4 regions of the Pseudomonas sp. MWU12-2319 genome follow, and region 3 is predicted to be linked to each of the others. Evidence: predicted binding sites of a transcription regulator. Region 3 holds the regulator's gene; each other region holds the start of a gene.
What was found. Region 3 encodes FliA, which starts transcription of late flagellar genes. Its sites were predicted from a motif close to CTAAAGTTTNNNNNNNNNNNGCCGNTAA; they were not measured.
Positions count from the first base shown of each region.

Region 1: M5C01_RS12695 (methyl-accepting chemotaxis protein) is a predicted target of FliA. The motif match lies at 1,937-1,964, and genes of this name have one in related genera.
Region 2: M5C01_RS25315 (methyl-accepting chemotaxis protein) is a predicted target of FliA. The motif match lies at 1,721-1,748, and genes of this name have one in related genera.
Region 4: M5C01_RS06090 (methyl-accepting chemotaxis protein) is a predicted target of FliA. The motif match lies at 2,111-2,138, and genes of this name have one in related genera.

Region 1 is NZ_JALJES010000006.1:269,283-273,689, forward strand. It holds partial or broken gene M5C01_RS12685 (class I fructose-bisphosphate aldolase) at 1-88, shown strand, start outside; gene M5C01_RS12690 (CocE/NonD family hydrolase) at 49-1,614, opposite strand; gene M5C01_RS12695 (methyl-accepting chemotaxis protein) at 2,049-4,034, shown strand; gene M5C01_RS12700 (substrate-binding domain-containing protein) at 4,052-4,407, shown strand, end outside.
Region 2 is NZ_JALJES010000017.1:149,299-153,705, reverse strand. It holds gene M5C01_RS25315 (methyl-accepting chemotaxis protein) at 1-1,604, opposite strand, end outside; gene M5C01_RS25310 (transporter) at 1,917-2,939, shown strand; gene M5C01_RS25305 (inorganic phosphate transporter) at 3,011-4,407, shown strand, end outside.
Region 3 is NZ_JALJES010000002.1:4,066-8,472, reverse strand. It holds gene M5C01_RS02755 (chemotaxis protein CheA) at 1-114, opposite strand, end outside; gene M5C01_RS02750 (protein phosphatase CheZ) at 129-917, opposite strand; gene M5C01_RS02745 (chemotaxis response regulator CheY) at 940-1,311, opposite strand; gene fliA (RNA polymerase sigma factor FliA) at 1,484-2,224, opposite strand; gene fleN (flagellar synthesis regulator FleN) at 2,221-3,054, opposite strand; gene flhF (flagellar biosynthesis protein FlhF) at 3,176-4,407, opposite strand, start outside.
Region 4 is NZ_JALJES010000003.1:110,992-115,398, reverse strand. It holds gene M5C01_RS06090 (methyl-accepting chemotaxis protein) at 100-2,022, opposite strand; gene M5C01_RS06085 (phospholipid carrier-dependent glycosyltransferase) at 2,285-3,751, opposite strand; gene ggt (gamma-glutamyltransferase) at 3,869-4,407, opposite strand, start outside.

The sequences.
Region 1 (4,407 bases), on a different contig from region 3:
GAAACGACTAAATCACACAATGATCATCGGAACTGGCGCCTTTTTCAGTTACCTTTTCGACCATACGACCTCATCGTCGACCGCATAAGGTCGACAGTCTCGATGGGCTTTTGCACATTCATCCAAAGCAGTTTGCAGTGGTTCGTGACCGCCGGCCGATGCAGACCAGCCGCCATCGGGGGCGATGGTAAAAGCGCGTGGCTTTTTAAGTGCCAGAAACTTTCGATACCCGTCTCGGGCCGTTGTGCTGAGATAGGGAATAGCCGTCGTATCCTCTAGCGTCGCAAAATGCGTGGGGGGTGGAGTTTGTGCGGGTTTAACCCAAACTACGTCATTGTCCACGGCGTAGGGCCGGCAGTTTTTTCCCACTTTTTTACATTCGGCCAATCCCCTGCCAAGCGGATCAAAACCACCTTGCATTGAAGCAGCAGTGCCATCGCCAGCAATCAGAAAGGCGCGTGGAAGCTGTTTTGTTAGAAACTGTTGATAGGTTTGCCGGCCCTGATCGTTGATATACGGTACGGCATTCGCGTCATTGAGTGCCGCGAAATGTGTTGGTGGTGGAACCTGTGTCGGTAATCGCTTCACCCAGACCACTTCATTATCCACCGCGTAGGGGTAGCACGTGGCGCCTTTATTTTTACAGGCGCGAAGCCCGGCACCGAGCGGATCGAACCCACCATGCATGGAAGCGACGCCACCATTTTCGCCGATAAGGAAAGCGCGCGGCATGGATTGGGTCAAGAACTCTCGGTATTTCTGTCGATCCAGGTCGTTCGTAAGCGGCACGGCGCCAATATCCTCGATGGCGGCATACCGGGTTGGCGGCGGCGCAGGTACTGGCAGGTACTCGGGGTGGAGCGGTTGGTGAGGCAGCCCCAATTTGGCCAGGAAGGCGTCTACTTTAGCCCCCCAAATCGCCAGGCCTTCCGGAAAACCCAACAGGTTATGCGAGTCGTCCATGAAGTCGCCATACGCCACTAGTTCGGCCGCACCACCCGCTGCGGTATACCGCTCATAGACGGTGCGCCAGGTCGGCTCAGAAAACACTTTGTCATTGCTGCCATAAAACCAGATGGACGGAATGCTGGTATGTGCGCCGTTGTAGGCAGCGGCAACGGCCATACTTTGCTCCGAGGTGGCACAATCAGACTCTTTGAGCCCACCTGCAAAGTTAATCAGGCCTTTGACGTTAGGGATGTTGAGCGTGCCGAGTGCCAATGTGTTAAAGCCGCCAAAACTTTGGCCTGCGACAACAATGCGCCGACCATCGATGTAGGACTGTGCGGTCATATACTGGATGACTGCGCGGATGTCTTGGGCATTGCTGAGACCGGTCGCTATAAAGTCGCAACCATGGTGCTCTGGTTGTCCGCCCGATCCGGCAAAGCCACGCATCATGGGCAGCGCCACGGCATAACCGCGCGACAGAAAATAATAGGCGGAAAAAGTCAGGTGATAACGGGGATTATCCTTCGGCTTTTTTTTGCCATCGGAGCCGTGATTCATCACCACCAAGGGAAACGGGCCTGGGCCATTGGGCGTCAATATTGTCAGTTGCAGGGCAACAGGACGCTCGCTATCACCGGGAATATTGAGCACACGCTCATTCATGGAGGCCTCTGGCATCTTGCTGGCGTCAGGCTCTTCATTCGCGGCGTAGGCAGGATTAGTCCCTTGTAAAATGACATAAAACAAGAGGGCTATTATTTTTTTATATCGTGCTGGCATATAAGGTGCTCACTGCATCGTCCTGAGCGAAAGAGCCTCAGCACTTCTCAAGGGCTGTCTGTGAATGATGGCCAGCGATATTACCATTCCTCAAAGTGAACGTACCGCTCGTCAAGCGGCATATTGCCATTATTGGCCGGGGTGGTCGAGAAGCTGCCAAAGTACCAACGTGAGTGAGGTCGTCGGAGAGGCCAACAGGCTGAGCCTAAAGTTGGCCATTGACACGCCGATAACCGTTCAGGCCACCAAGAAACCGCCAAGATTGGTGCTCTGTGCAACGTATGCTTGAGTCCGTATAAAAATAAAAGAGGATAGCCATGACCATTCTTCAGCGAGTGATTGGCGGATTTGCCGTGTTGTTGGTGGTGTTGCTCACCATGGTCGGCATCAGCTATCAAAGCACCCACTCGATCAGCGAGCGCTTGACGATCATCACCGGCCAATCTGCGCCGTTGAGCCGGGCGGCCAGCGAGCTTTACGTTCATATTCTCAGGGCCAATCAGGCACTGTTGGCGGTTCTTATCAGCAACGACCCCAAGCAGATCGACGACGGCAAGCAGCCGTTCAACGACAGCCTGGTGCGCTTTACCCAATTGCTCGAGAGTATTCCGACCTATATCGGCGATCACCCGCAGCTACGCGACAACCTGACTCAACAACGCCAACTCAGTGCGGCTTATGTCGAACAGGCCCAGAGCCTGATGGAGACCCATCGCCAGTATGTGGCGCAAGTTGCCCTGACCCACGAGTTGCAAGGTTACAGCAGCAGCCAGGGAGTCCAGCTGACCAGCTATCTGCGCGATTATATCGCCCGTGAGCGCAGTGCCGGTGCCGATGAACACCTGGCCGCAGCGGAGAAGTTGCTGCTGGAAGTCAATAAGTCCTACGACAGTCTGGCCGCCCACGCCGCCAAGCCGGATATCGTGACCTTGCAGCGCCTGCTTAACCTGCAGGACGAGGTGATTAACTCGCGGGTCCAGGCATTTTTGGCGGTTGACCCCAGGGTAGGGCGCATCGTCGCGGTCATGGTCAACCGTTTGCTCAACGACCTGACCGGCAGTGATGGGCTGTATCGTGCCTTTCAGCAGGAAGCCAGCCTGGCCGACCATGTTCGCGAACAACGCCAGACGACGGAAACCCGCCTGCAGGCCACCCTGGACAAGATCGGCGAATTCGGTAGCCAGTCTCTTGACGTGGCCAGCGCGGCGAAGAGCGATGCCGACGCCACCATCAGCAACAGCCTCAGCCTGCTGTTGATCGTCTGTGTGCTGGCGGTGTTGGCCGCCTTGGTGATCGGGACGTGGGTGGCCTTCAGCCTGCGTCGGCCGCTGGCGGCCTTTCGCGAGGTGCTGAAGCAGCTTACCCGGGGTGACATGCGGGTGCGCTTCGATGTCAGTCGCAAAGATGAATTCGGTGAACTCGGCGGCTACCTCAACGAACTGACTCAGTCCTTGCAGACTACCTTCCGTGAGCTGATCGGCTCCGCCGATACCCTGGCCCAGTCCGCGAGCGATAACGCGGTGGTCAGCGAGCAGACCACACGGGTAGTGGATGAACAGAAAGATCGCCTGCATTCCGCTGCTTCGGCGATGACCGAGATGGAGAGTACCGTCGAAGAAGTCGCGCGGCGGGCGCAGGACACCCGTAGCGCGGTGGACGACACCAGCGAGCTGACCCACAAGGTGCAACAGCGAGTAGCCGAGACCATCGTCAATATCCGCCAGCAGGCCGAGCAGGTGAACAAGGCCTCGGCGGTCACCGACGAACTGCAGAAATATGGCCAGAACATCGACAGTATCGTCGATGCGATTCGCACCATTGCCGAACAGACCAACCTGTTGGCGCTCAACGCCGCCATTGAAGCGGCCCGTGCCGGCGAGCAAGGCAGGGGCTTTGCGGTGGTGGCTGATGAAGTGCGTTCACTGGCCAGCCGCACCCAGGCGTCGACCAGCGAAATCCAGGAAATGATCGGCCAGATGCAGGGCAAGATTCATTCCGCCGTGCAAGTGATGAACGAAAGCCAGGTGCAATCCAACAACTGCGTGACCTTGGCCTCTGGCGCCGATGAGCTGCTGGTGGCGATGGGGGAGGCGGTGGGCACCATCCGTGACATGAACATCCAGATCGCTGCCGCCACCGAGGAACAGAGTGCCACGGTGCAGGAAACCAGCCGCATGGTCACCCAGATCAACGACTCCGCCCAACAGGCCGCCGAGGGGGCCGAGCGTACGGCCAGCAGCAGCCAGGGCCTGTCGGACATGGCCAAGGTGCAGCGTGAGCTGCTCCATCATTTCAGCGTATGACGCCGGGGAGACCGAACATGAAACAGTGGTTGACGCTTGCCTTGGGTATCAGTTGCCTTACTGCCGGTTTGGCCCAGGCCGCTACGCCGCTGTTGGGCGTGGCCATGGCCAAATACGACGACAACTTCCAGACCATCCTGCGCAATGGCGTGCAGAAGCATGCCGCCGTGCTGGATACCGATATCTTCATGGAAGATGGTCATGATAGCGCCGAGTTGCAGATGCGCCAGTTTCGTAACCTGGTCAATTCCAAGGTAGACGCCATCGTGGTCGCGATGGTCAATGCCAAGAGCGCCCCTGAAATGCTGCGTTTGGCCACTGCGGCGAAAATCCCGCTGGTGTTCGTCAACCGCAACCCCGGTCCCGATAAATG
Region 2 (4,407 bases), on a different contig from region 3:
GTCACATCATTCAACTGTCCCGACAAGCCGTGCAGGTTCTGGCTCGCAGCCTCGGTGCGCTTGACGTTGTCCAGGTTGGTACTGGCAATGGCGGTGATCTCGGTCAGGTTGCGCGAGATGTCTTCGGCCACCGAGGTCTGCTCTTCGGCGGCGGTAGCGATCTGACGGTTCATGTCGCGGATCGCTTCCACCGCGGTAGTGATGCGTTCGAGCATGGCCCCGGCCTCGGTCACCTGCTCGACGCTCTCCTCACTGCGGGCCTGCCCGCCTTCGATAGCCTGGGCCGCGTCCACCGCACCGGTCTGGACCGAATGGATGATCTGGTTGATCTCGATGATCGACGCCGCGGTGCGCTGGGCCAGGCTGCGCACCTCATCGGCGACCACGGCAAAGCCGCGTCCGGCCTCACCGGCACGGGCGGCCTCGATGGCGGCGTTGAGCGCCAGCAGGTTGGTCTGTTCGGCAATCCCGCGAATCACTTCCAGCACCTTGCCGACCCGTCCGCTGTCGGCTTCCAGGCGCCGGATGACCGTGGCGGTGGAGGTGATTTCGCCACGCATGCGGGTAATGGTCTCGATGGTCGATTGCATCACCAACTCGCCCTGCTGGGCCGCGCGATCGGCATCATCCGCCGCTGTAGCGGCATCTCCGGCATGGCGAGCGACCTCCTGGGCGGTGGCGGACATTTCGGTCATCGCCGTGGCCACCTGGTCGGTCCGTTCGAATTGTTCGTGGGTGCCGTTGGCCATCAGGCCGGCAATCGACTTCAGTTCGCCGCTGGCGCTGTCCAGGTCCGAGGTACTGCGCTTGAGATGGCTGAAGGTTTCGGCCAGGAAGTCGCGCAAGGTGTTCGCCGCTACCGCCAGGTGTCCCAGTTCGTCCTGGCGATCGGCATTCACCCTGTTGTCGAACTTGCCATGGCTCAATTGCGCCACGTAGTCGATCAGGCGACGGATCGGTTCCACCAGATTGCGGTTGACCAGCCACAGGCTCAACAGACCAATCAACAACCCGGAAATCACCAGCACAACGATGCCGACCCAGATCGTCCGCTCGGCCTGGGCACTGATAGCTTGCGACTGCTCATCACCCTGCTGGCGCAACTGCGCGACCAGGTTCTTCATCTGCTCGCTGGCCGCGCGGTCGACGCCCTTGACCGCCTGGTCACCGGCGCTCGCATCGGACCCGGCGGCCAGATAGGCCTCGCGACCTTTCAGATAGGCGCTGCCCAGCACCTGGTGTGCATCACGCAGTTGCTCGATCTGCGACTTGAGCCGTGCATCCATGCCAGGCTGGTTGATCAGACGACCGAGGATGTCCTGCACATCGCGCTGACGCGCTTCAAACTGCGACCAGTAACGGTTGAGGTCCTCAGGCTGCTTGCCACGCAGCAGGACATCCTTCCACTCCTGCACCTGTGCTTTGAATTGCACATTGGCCTCGTCGATCAAATGCGAGGTGCGCAAGGGTCCGGCGAGTAAATCCCGATAATCCTGAACGCCATTGGACAAGAGGTGAAAACAGGTCAGCGCGATCAGCAACATGGCGATCAGACTGCCGCTCAGGAGTGTGAGCAGTTGTGCTCTCAAGGATTTTTTCAGCATGGGGGCAGTCTCGGAACAAGCATGGAGCGTTCCCCGTGGGGAGCGCAAGCAGTCGAAACTTCCCTGTCAGCGACAACCGGGCACACGGCCAAATAGAGGATGGCTTACATCTCATAACATCGGCGTATAGCCACGACGCTTGAGTCGAGTCGACCATCGGTCAATACAGCGCAAGATGCCCAGCGGCCTGTTGGAAAAAGCTCAGCCCCCGCCAGAACAGAACTCGTCACAAAACTGTCAAAAAGCCTTGCGATGATGAGCTCCGCGAATCTGTAAAAAAATGTTTCAGGCATTCCCCTTCAGCGAGCCTCCATGAATCACAGCCTTGACCAAAGCCATCGTGACCCGGATCTGTTCGGCCTGCTTTACGGCTTTCGCTTCCGCACCGGCGAACGAGGTCAGGAAATAGACTCGGCCACGGCCCTGCAATGCCTGCAACAACCGGAAGATCCCGATGAATTTATCTGGCTGCACCTGAACCTGGCACACGCCGCCTGCGAGCGCTGGATGAAGACCCACCTGTCGTTGCCCGACGAGTTTTTCGAGGCCCTGCACGAAGGCTCGCGCTCGACCCGTATCGAACACGTCGACAACGCCTTGCTGGCGGTGGTCAACGACGTGGTGTTCAACCTCAGCAGCATGGTCTCCTCGGACATCTCCACGCTGTGGGTCTGCGCCCGCAGCAAACTGTTGATCAGCGCGCGCCTGCAACCCCTGCACTCGGTGGACAAGCTGCGCTCCTCGGTCAAGGCCGGCGAACGCTTTCGCTCGCCGCTGGAACTGCTGGTGCACCTGCTGCGCGACCAGGGTGAAGTGCTGACCCAGATCGTGCGCAAGACCAGCACCAGCGTCGACCAGATCGAAGACCAGTTGCTGGCCTTGCGCCTGAGCAACAACCGCGCCGAACTCGGTGCCATGCGCCGGATACTGGTACGCCTGCAACGCCTGCTGGCCCTGGAGCCGGGCTCGTTGCTGCGGCTGCTCAACCGTCCGCCGCAATGGTTGCAGAAGGAAGACGTCAAGGAACTGCGCAAATCCACCGAGGAGTTCTCGCTGATCCTCAGCGATCTGGAAGCCCTCGGCGAACGGATCAAGCTGTTGCAGGAAGAGATCGCCGCCAGCCTCAACGAACAGAGCAACCGCACCCTCTTCACCCTGACCGTGGTGACCGTCCTGGCACTGCCGATCAACATCATTGCCGGCTTCTTCGGCATGAACGTCGGCGGCATCCCGCTGGCGGGCGACCCGGAAGGTTTCTGGATCCTGGTAGCGCTGGTCGTGACCTTCACCTTGCTGGCCGGGCGCTGGGCATTTCGCAAACGTCAGGATTACTGATCTGGCGCAGTCAGCCTGTAACATTCAGCAACGAATATGACTGGCATCCGTTCTCAAAAAGGATTCCCGGTATGGCCATCCCTTCATCGACTGCTGCCTCGTCCGCCCAGGGCGAAGGCAACCCCCTGCTCGAAAGCAAACCCCGCGTCTTCACCGCGGTGATCTTTTTCGCGGTACTGGCCATGGGCTTGCTGTTCACCGCCTACAGCCTGATGCATGACATGCATGACTTCGGCACCGTGGTCACCACCTGGACACCGTTCCTGCTACTCGGCGTGGCGCTGCTGATCGCCCTCGGCTTCGAGTTCGTCAACGGTTTCCACGACACCGCCAACGCCGTGGCCACCGTGATCTACACCAACTCCCTGCCGGCGCATTTCGCGGTGGTCTGGTCCGGCTGCTTCAACTTCCTCGGCGTGCTGCTCTCCAGCGGCGCGGTGGCGTTCGGCATTATCGCCCTGCTGCCGGTGGAACTGATCCTGCAAGTCGGCTCCTCGGCCGGTTTCGCGATGATCTTCGCCCTGCTGATCGCCGCCATCCTGTGGAACCTCGGCACCTGGTGGCTGGGCCTGCCGGCCTCTTCGTCCCACACCCTGATCGGCTCGATCATCGGTGTCGGCGTGGCCAATGCCCTGATGCACGGACGCGACGGCACCAGCGGTGTCGACTGGAGCCAGGCAACCAAGATCGGTTATGCCCTGCTGGTGTCGCCACTGGTGGGGTTCTTCTTCGCCGCGCTGTTGCTGCTGGTCCTGCGCCTGTTGGTGAAGAACCGTGAACTGTACAAGGCGCCCAAAGGCAATTCGCCGCCACCGTGGTGGATTCGTGGCCTGCTGATCCTGACCTGCACCGGTGTGTCTTTCGCCCACGGCTCCAACGACGGGCAAAAAGGCATGGGCCTGATCATGCTGATCCTGGTCGGCACCCTGCCGATGGCCTACGCGCTGAACCGCACCATGCCGGCCGACCAGGCGCTGCAGTTCGCCGCCGTCGCCGAAGTCACCCAACAAGCACTGGTGCGCAACGCGCCGCAACCGGCCCCCGCCGACCCGCGCCAAATACTCTCGGACTACGTGCGAAGCAAAAAAATGACGCCGGAGGTGGTCCCGTCACTGGCGGCCCTGGCCGGCAATATCGGTACCGAGGTCAAGGGTTACGGCTCGCTGGCCAAGGTCCCGGCCGAAGCCATGGGCAACGTGCGCAACGACATGTACCTGAGCAGCGAAACCATCCGCCTGATGGACAAGGACAAGGTCGGCAATTTCGACGCTGATACCCAGGGCAAGGTGCAGTTGTTCAAACAGCAGATCGACGGCGCCACCCGCTTCATTCCGCTGTGGGTGAAGATTGTCGTGGCCATCGCCCTGGGCCTGGGCACCATGGTTGGCTGGAAGCGCATCGTGGTCACCGTCGGCGAGAAGATCGGCAAGACCCACATGACCTACGCCCAGGGCGCCTCGGCGGAAAT
Region 3 (4,407 bases):
CGCATCATCTGGCCGGCTTTCCAGCTCGACCAGTTGTTCGGACAGTTGCTCCAGAATCTCGCCGGCCTCAACCAGAAAATCCTGAAGGATCTCTTCATCGGCGCCGAAGCTCATGTGTTTGGGTGCTCCTAGAATCCAAGACTGGAAAGCAAATCGTCGACATCGTCCTGACCGGACATAACGTCTTCACGTTTATCGGCATGAATCTGCGGACCTTCACCCTGGGCCATCTGTTTTTGTGGGTCTTTTTCGGCAAGAAGCGCATCGCGGTCATGTTCGATACCGGCAAAGCGGTCGACCTGACTGGCCATCAGCACCAATTTGAGCAGATTGCTTTCCACTTCGGTGACCATCTGGGTCACGCGCTTGATCACCTGGCCGGTAAGGTCCTGGTAATCCTGGGCCAGCAGAATATCGTTCAGCTCGCTCGAAACAGCGCGGGTTTCCTGCTCGCTGCGGGACAGGAACGTCTCGACCCGCCGCGCCAGCTCGCGAAACTCCTGGGCACCGACTTCGCGCCGCATGAAACGGCCCCAGTCGGCGCCCAGGGCCTTGGCCTCGACGTTCAGGCCAGTGATCCTCGGGGTCGCACTCTCCACCAGGTCCATGGTGCGATTGGCCGCCGCTTCGGTCAGCCTGACCACATAGGACAGGCGCTCGGTGGCGTCGGTGATCTGCGACACTTCCTCGGCCTGCGGCATATGCGGGTCGATCTGGAAGTTGACAATGGCGCTGTGCAATTCGCGGGTGAGCTTGCCGACTTCCAGGTACAGGCCACGGTCACGGGTCTGATTCAGCTCATGGATCATTTGCACCGCGTCGCCAAACCGGCCTTTTTCAAGGCTGTCGACCAGCTCGCGGGCATGTTTTTTCAGGGTTAGTTCAAAATCACCCAGTGAAGATTCGTTGTGCTCCATAGCGCCCCCGTGGTGGACTTCATCAACCGATGCGTTCGAAGATCTTCTCGATCTTCTCTTTCAACGCCTGGGCCGTGAATGGTTTGACCACATAGCCGTTTACACCGGCCTGGGCAGCTTCGATGATCTGCTCGCGCTTGGCTTCAGCGGTCACCATCAGCACCGGCAGGTGCTTGAGCTTTTCATCGGCGCGCACGTGGCGCAGCAGATCGATACCGGTCATGCCGGGCATGTTCCAGTCGGTGACCAGAAAGTCGATGCTACCGCTGTTGAGGACGGGAATCGCGGTAGTACCGTCGTCCGCCTCAACCGTGTTGGTGAACCCGAGGTCACGCAACAGGTTCTTGATGATCCGCCGCATCGTTGAAAAATCATCAACGATGAGGATTTTCATGTTCTTGTCCAATTCGACCTCCAAGCAGTCTTAAACGCGTACAGCACCTGGACGCGCTGTTCAATCAATTCGGCACAGCACTCAACGACTGCATGGAAACGCCATCCGGCCGAGTCACCCGCAAGACGTCAAACGCCTTGCCGGTCTCGTTCGCAGTGTTCCCACACTGCCCTCAGCGCGCTCGCCACTCCCCCAAACGCCCCCGCAAACGGGCCGCGCACTGGCTGTGTAACTGGCTGACTCGCGACTCGCTGACCCCCAGCACCTCACCAATTTCCTTGAGGTTCAGCTCCTCGTCGTAGTACAGCGCCAAGACCAGTCGCTCACGCTCCGGCAAATTGGCAATCGCATCCGCCAGCGCTGCCTGGAAGCGTTCATCCTCCAGGTCGCGCGACGGCTCGAGATGAGTACTTGCGCCGTCCTCGTGCAGCCCTTCATGGTCGCCGTCCTGCAACAGGTCGTCGAAACTGAACAGGCGGCTGCCCAAGGTATCGTTCAAAATCCCGTAATAATCGTCGAGACTCAATTGGAGTTCGGCTGCAACCTCGTGATCTTTAGCGTCACGGCCGGTTTTTGCTTCAATTGCGCGAATTGCGTCACTGACCATACGGGTATTGCGGTGTACCGAACGTGGTGCCCAGTCGCCCTTGCGCACTTCATCGAGCATCGCGCCGCGGATACGAATGCCGGCATAGGTCTCGAAACTGGCCCCCTTGCTCGCGTCGTACTTGGTCGAGACTTCCAGTAGCCCGATCATCCCGGCCTGGATCAGATCCTCGACCTGGACACTGGCCGGCAACCGCGCCAGCAGGTGATAGGCGATACGTTTGACCAACGGTGCGTAACGTTCAATCAATTCATATTGGCTGTCACGCGACGACTTGGAATACATGCGATAGCCACTGGCAGTCATAGCACCGGTCCCGCACTCGTTTGATGCACCAGACGCTCGACGAAAAACTCCAGGTGCCCCCGTGGATTGGCGGGAAGCGGCCAGGTGTCGACCTTCTGAGCGATAGCCTTGAACGCCAAGGCACATTTCGAACGAGGGAATGCCTCATAGACCGCACGCTGCTTTTGCACGGCCTTGCGCACACACTCGTCATAGGGAACGGCGCCGACGTATTGTAAGGCCACGTCCAGGAAACGATCCGTGACCTTGGTCAACTTGGCGAACAGGTTGCGGCCTTCCTGCGGGCTCTGGGCCATGTTGGCCAGCACGCGGAAGCGGTTCATGCCGTAGTCGCGGTTGAGCAACTTGATCAAGGCGTAGGCATCGGTGATCGATGTCGGCTCGTCGCAGACCACCAGCAGCACTTCCTGGGCCGCGCGGACGAAGCTGACCACCGACTCACCAATGCCCGCGGCGGTGTCGATCACCAGCACGTCGAGGTTGTCGCCGATATCGCTGAATGCCTGGATCAGGCCGGCATGCTGCGCCGGGCTCAGGTGCACCATGCTCTGGGTCCCCGAGGCCGCCGGCACGATACGAATCCCGCCCGGGCCTTGCAACAGCACATCGCGCAGCTCACAGCGGCCTTCGACCACGTCGGCCAGGGTACGTTTGGGTGTCAGGCCCAGCAGGACGTCGACATTCGCCAGCCCCAGATCCGCATCCAGCAGCATGACGCGCCGGCCAAGCTCAGCCAGGGCCAGGGATAAATTCACTGACACGTTGGTCTTCCCGACGCCACCTTTGCCGCCGGTCACCGCGATCACCTGTACGGGATGCATGCTGCCCATGTTCTCTTCTTACCTTGTCTTGCTTAGACGGAAGGCCACATAACTGGCTGCGCGTTCACTTGTCGGAACAATGCGTGGCAGACCATCGATGTAGGTAATTTGCAACGTCTGAATACTCATCTCAACCCACCCGTTTTGACGGGCTGTGGTAGATATCAGCGAACATATCGGCCATGGCTTCCTCGCTGGGTTCTTCCTGCATTTGCACACTGACCGCCCTGGACACCAATTGATGCCGGCGCGGCAGGTGTAGATCATCCGGAATGCGTGGCCCGTCGGTCAGGTAGGCCACTGGTAATTCGTGACTGATGGCCAGGCTCAGCACTTCGCCGAGGCTCGCCGTTTCATCAAGTTTAGTCAGGATGCAACCGGCCAGCCCGCAGCGCTTGTAGCTGTGGTAGGCGGCGGTCAGCACCTGTTTCTGGCTGGTGGTGGCCAGGACCAGATAATTCTTCGCCTTGATCCCGCGTCCGGCCAGGCTTTCCAGTTGCATGCGCAACGCCGGATCGCTGGCCTGCAGGCCGGCGGTATCGATCAGCACCACGCGCTTGCGCAGCAGCGGGTCGAGGGCCTGGGCCAGGGACTGGCCCGGGTCGACATGGGTCACCGAGACGTTGAGGATCCGCCCCAGGGTCTTGAGTTGCTCCTGGGCACCGATACGGAAGCTGTCCATGCTCACCAGCGCGATGTTCTGCGCGCCGTACTTGAGCACATAACGCGCCGCCAGCTTGGCCAGGGTGGTGGTCTTGCCCATGCCGGCCGGGCCGACCATGGCGATCACACCGCCTTCTTCCAGTGGCTCGATCTCGGGCGTGACGATCATCCGCGCCAGGTGCGCCAGCAGCATGCGCCAGGCCTGGCGCGGCTCCTCGATCCCGTTCACCAGCTCCAGCAGGTCCCGCGACAGCGGCCCGGACAGGCCGATACGCTGCAGGCGACGCCAGAGGTTGGCCTGTTGCGGCTGACGACCTTGCAACTGGTTCCAGGCCAGGGAGCCGAGCTGGACTTCCAGCAGCTCGCGCAGGCCGTTGAGCTCCGAACGCATCGAGTCGAACACTCGCTGGTCCACCGCCGGGGCGTGTGCGACAGGCGCTGGCGCCGGGCGCCGCGGCTCTTCGAAAGTCGGTTCGATCAGCGGCTCGGCGGCGGTCAGCGGCAGGCCGGCGAACAGTTGGCGATTGGTCGTGGCGTCGGTATCGCCGTCGCTGCGCAGGCTCAGCTCGGCCTGGGCGGTAACGATACGCGACTGAGTCTTGCGCAGCTCGTCTTCGAGTTCCATGTTCGGCACCCGCGGCGACAGCGCCGAGAGCTTGTAGTCCAGGGCAGCCGTCAGCTCGACACCGCCCGCAATCC
Region 4 (4,407 bases), on a different contig from region 3:
AAAAGCTTCGTGGATGCACGAGGTGGAAGGCAGTGCTGTTTTCTTCGACCTGATTGGCGCCACAGATTCCCTTCCGTGGGCTTGGCGAGACTGGGGTTATCAGACTCGGAAGTGGCTGACCATCGCCTGCAACTGACTACCCAACCGGGCCAGTTCGACGCTGGACGCCGCGGTTTCGTCGCTGGCGGCGGCGGTCTGTTCGGACACGTCACGGACATTGACGATACTGCGGCTGATCTCTTCGGCCACCGCACTCTGCTGCTCGGCTGCCGCGGCGATCTGCTGGTTCATCGACTGGATGTTCGACACCGTGCGGGTGATGTTTTCCAGTGAGGTGCCGGCCTTGCGGGTCAGGGCCACGCTGCTGTCGGTCAGGGTGCGGCTGTTGTTCATCACATTGGCCACTTGCTGGGTGCCGTTCTGCAAGGCGGCCACCAGGCCTTCGATCTCCTCGGTGGACTTCTGGGTGCGCTGGGCCAGGCCACGTACCTCGTCGGCGACCACGGCAAAACCGCGTCCGGCTTCACCGGCCCGTGCTGCCTCGATGGCGGCATTGAGTGCCAGCAGGTTGGTCTGTTCGGCCACGGCCTTGATCACGTCCATGACGGCACCGATCTTGTCGCTTTCCTTCTGCAGCACGCTCATGGCTTCGGTCGAACGCACCACTTCGGTGGCCAGGCGTTCGATCTGGGCAATGGCTTCGCCGACCACCTTGTCCCCTTCACGGGCTTCACCGTCCGCGGCCGCGGCGGCCTGGGAGGCCTGTTCGGCATTGCGCGCGACCTCCTGAACGGTGGCGGTCATTTCGTGCATGGCAGTGGCGACCTGGTCGGTTTCGATCTTCTGGCTGTTGACCCCGGCGCTGGTCTGTTCGGTGACCGCCGAGAGTTCCTCGGCGGCGCTGGCGATTTGGGTGACGCCATCGCGGATACCGCTGATCAGGTCACGCAGGGTGCTGCCCATGCGCTGGATGCCTTGTTGCAACACGCCCAACTCGTCACGGCGGGTCACCACCAGGTTGTGGGTCAGGTCGCCGGCGGCAATGCGTTCGACCACGCCGAGGGTCTCGCGAATCGGGCGGGTGATCTGTCGGGTGATGACCACGGCGGCGAGAATCCCCACCAGCAACGCCAGCAGCGTACTGCCCAGTTGGAAGGTACGGGCCTGGGCGCTTTCGCTGTCACGCCGGTCCAGCTGGATCTGATACAGCGCTTCGCTGCGCGTGACGATGTCGGTGCCCTGGTCGGTCATTTCCTTGCGCGCCTGCACGGCGGCGGCGTTAGCGGACTTGTAGGCCTGCAACGCGGTGCGGTAGTTGCCCAGGGCCGTCTCGAGCTGGGTCACGGAGCCTTGTTCGGCGCTGCTGAAGGCTTGCTCCAGGTCCTTGAGCCCGGCGATCGCTTCGCTCAGTTGATTGAAGGCTTTCTGCTCGGTGTCCGGGTTGCTGTTGGCGGCGTAACCGCGCACTTCATAGCGGGTGAGCTGGAACTGTTCCTTGGCCCGGGTGATGGCCTGGAAGCGTTCGAAGCGGCCTTCCTCGCCAGGTTGCATGCGCAGCACCTGATCGTTGATGGCGGTGATCAGCTTGCTGACGGTATCGGCGTTGTCGCCCATGGTCTGGCGGGCGCCGTTACCGGTGCGATAGGCATCGCGCATCTTGTTCAGCGATTGCTGGTATTGCGTGATGAGGTCCGCCTGCTCCTTGAGCAGCTTGAGGTTTTCCGGGCTCTTGAAACTGCCGATCAGCTTCTGCTGTTGATCGATGAACGCTTGCAGGTTGACCTGGACGTTCTGGGCGGCGGTTTCGTCGCCGTTGGTCAGCATGTATTGCAGGCGCGCCACGCGCAGTTTGGTCAGCGAGGCGTTGAGCTGGGTGATGTCGCTCATCCAGTTGCTGCGGTCGATCAGCCCACCCAGGCTGTTCCAGCCGGTCAGGGCCAGGATGGTGGTCAGAAGCAGCACCAAGCCGAAACCCAGGCCAAGTTTCAGGTTGACGCTGATATTGCCAAACCAGCTATTCATCGAATTCCTCCAGGAACGTTGTGTTGCGTGCTATCGGGTGGCTGGAAGGTGTTGTTTTTGGAGCCAGCTGAATTTGTTGGTAGAGCTTTTATCGGCGGTAACACAAATAGCTGAACGATATTTTGTCATACAGCATGTTTCTGCGTTGTGAGGACGAGGATAGCGTTGTTTGTCGTTTGCCTGTTCGTGAAGTCGATTTCAGGCAAAAAAAACCGGCGCTCCGAAGGCGCCGGTTCTTTACTGCTCGATCATGCGAGGCAATTTATTGGCCGTAGAAATTATACAGACGCTTGCCGCCGATGGTGATGGTGCTCAGGACCTTGATCGGCGCTGGCGGCGTCGGCACGTTCAGCCCCTGGTCGACGATGACCACGTTGTTCGGCGAGGCTGTGAGAAAGGCTGTCAACTCGGCTTCGGTCATCAGCACTTGCTGCTGGCGCTGGGTATAGAACACGGTGGAGGCCAGTCGCTCCTCCGGTTGGAACAGGGCGACCTGCTTGCCGTGAGCCTGCAGTTCGATGACCTGGTCGGTCAGCGGTTTGAAGGAGTTCTTGAGGTCGGAGCGCGACTCCAGCGACGCCACTACCAGGTAGCCGACGACCACCAGTGCCATCAGCCCCATCGCCAGCGGACGATGATGTTTCACCAGCTTGGCGCTGAACGGCGAGGTGGCCGAGCGCCGACGCAGCCATTCGAGAATCACCAGCGAGTATTCGGCGGCGATGATGGCGGCGGCTGGGGCCATGGACATCAGGTAGACCATGCGCTTGCTGGAAGCCAGGGTCAGCAGGGTGAACTGGGCCAGGATCCAGACGGTCGCGAACAACAGGTGACGATTGGCTACCAGGCGCTTGCGCAGGTTCCACAGGCCCAGGTACACCAGCAGGTTCCAGGGCAGGAAGGATTCCGGCAGCTTGGCCAGGTAGTAGTAGAACGGCTCGTAGTGCCCGGCGGCGGTGAAGGATCCGCTGAAGCGGCCCACGCTGTTGGCCCACAGCACTTCACCGACGGCTTGCATGCCGCCGCGCTGGTAGAGCAGCACCAGCCAGATCAGCAGGGGAATCAGCCCTAGCGCGGTGAACAGCGCCGGGCGCAGCCAGTCGCCGAAGCTGAAGCGTCTGTCGATCAGGCTTTGGCTCACCAGGTAGACGAAAATCACGATACCCGGCAGGGCTAGGCCCAGTACGCCCTTGCTCAGGGTCGAGATCACGATGCCCAGGGCGAAGACACACCACGCCGCCAGGGTTGGCTTGCCTTGTGTGCGTTGCTCGGTGGCGCGGAAGAAGGCCAGCAGGGCCAGGGTCACCCCGAGGCTGAGCAGTGCGTCTTCGCCGACCTGGCGTGCGTTGCCCAGGTAGCTGGCCATGGTGGCGAGCATGGCGGCGGCGGTCCAGGCCAGCACGCTCGGACGCCCGATCTTGCGCAGGAATGCAAACAGCGCGAGCACCGTGAACAGGCCGGCGAAGGCCGAGGCCAGGCGCACGGCCAGAGGCGTGCCGCCAAACAACTGGATGGCGCCGGCATCGAGCCAGAGGCTCAACGGTGGTTTTTCCAGGAAGGGCTCGCCCAGCAGGTGCGGGGTGACCCAATCCCGGGTCAGGTGCATTTCCATCGCGATCCCGGCTACCCGGGATTCGGTGGAGCCTTGCAGCTCATGGTTACCCAGTCCGAAAAAGAACAGTAGGCCGCTCATCAAGAGCAGGATCAGGAAGGGGCGTGTCATTCGCATAGTGATACCGAATAGAGAGGAAGCGGGCCGCAAGGCAATCTGTTGATTGAAAAAGTATACGGGGCGATTTCTCAACATATTGTGAAGAGCGGTCGCCTCAGGGTATGTCTGAATGTTTCAGTCACCCAAGGCTTCACCTTCGCGGCGAGGGTCGGCGCCACCGGCCCATGACGACAGACCCTTGGCATCACGCACGCGCATGATCGCCTGGGTGCCGCTGGTCATGTCCATCTCGCTGACGACGTGGCCCTTGTCCTGCAGTGCCTTCACCAATTGCGGCGAGAACAGGCCCTGCTCCAGTTCGGTGGGGCCGTTGCGGCTGCCGAAGTTGGGCAGGTTGATGGCCGACTGTGGGTCGAGTTTCCAGTCCAGCAGGCCGGCCAGGGTCTTGGAAACGTACTCGATGATCTGTGAGCCGCCGGGCGAGCCGACGGTGCCGAGGAACTCGCCGCTCTTGCGGTCGAACACCAGGGTCGGCGCCATCGACGAGCGTGGACGCTTGCCCGCTTCGACACGGTTGGCCACCGGCTTGCCGTCTTCGCTGGGCACGAAGGAAAAGTCGGTCAACTGGTTGTTGAGGATAAAACCCTCGACCATCAGGTGCGAGCCGAACGAGCTTTCCACCGTGGTGGTCATCGACACGGCGCTGCCCTGGT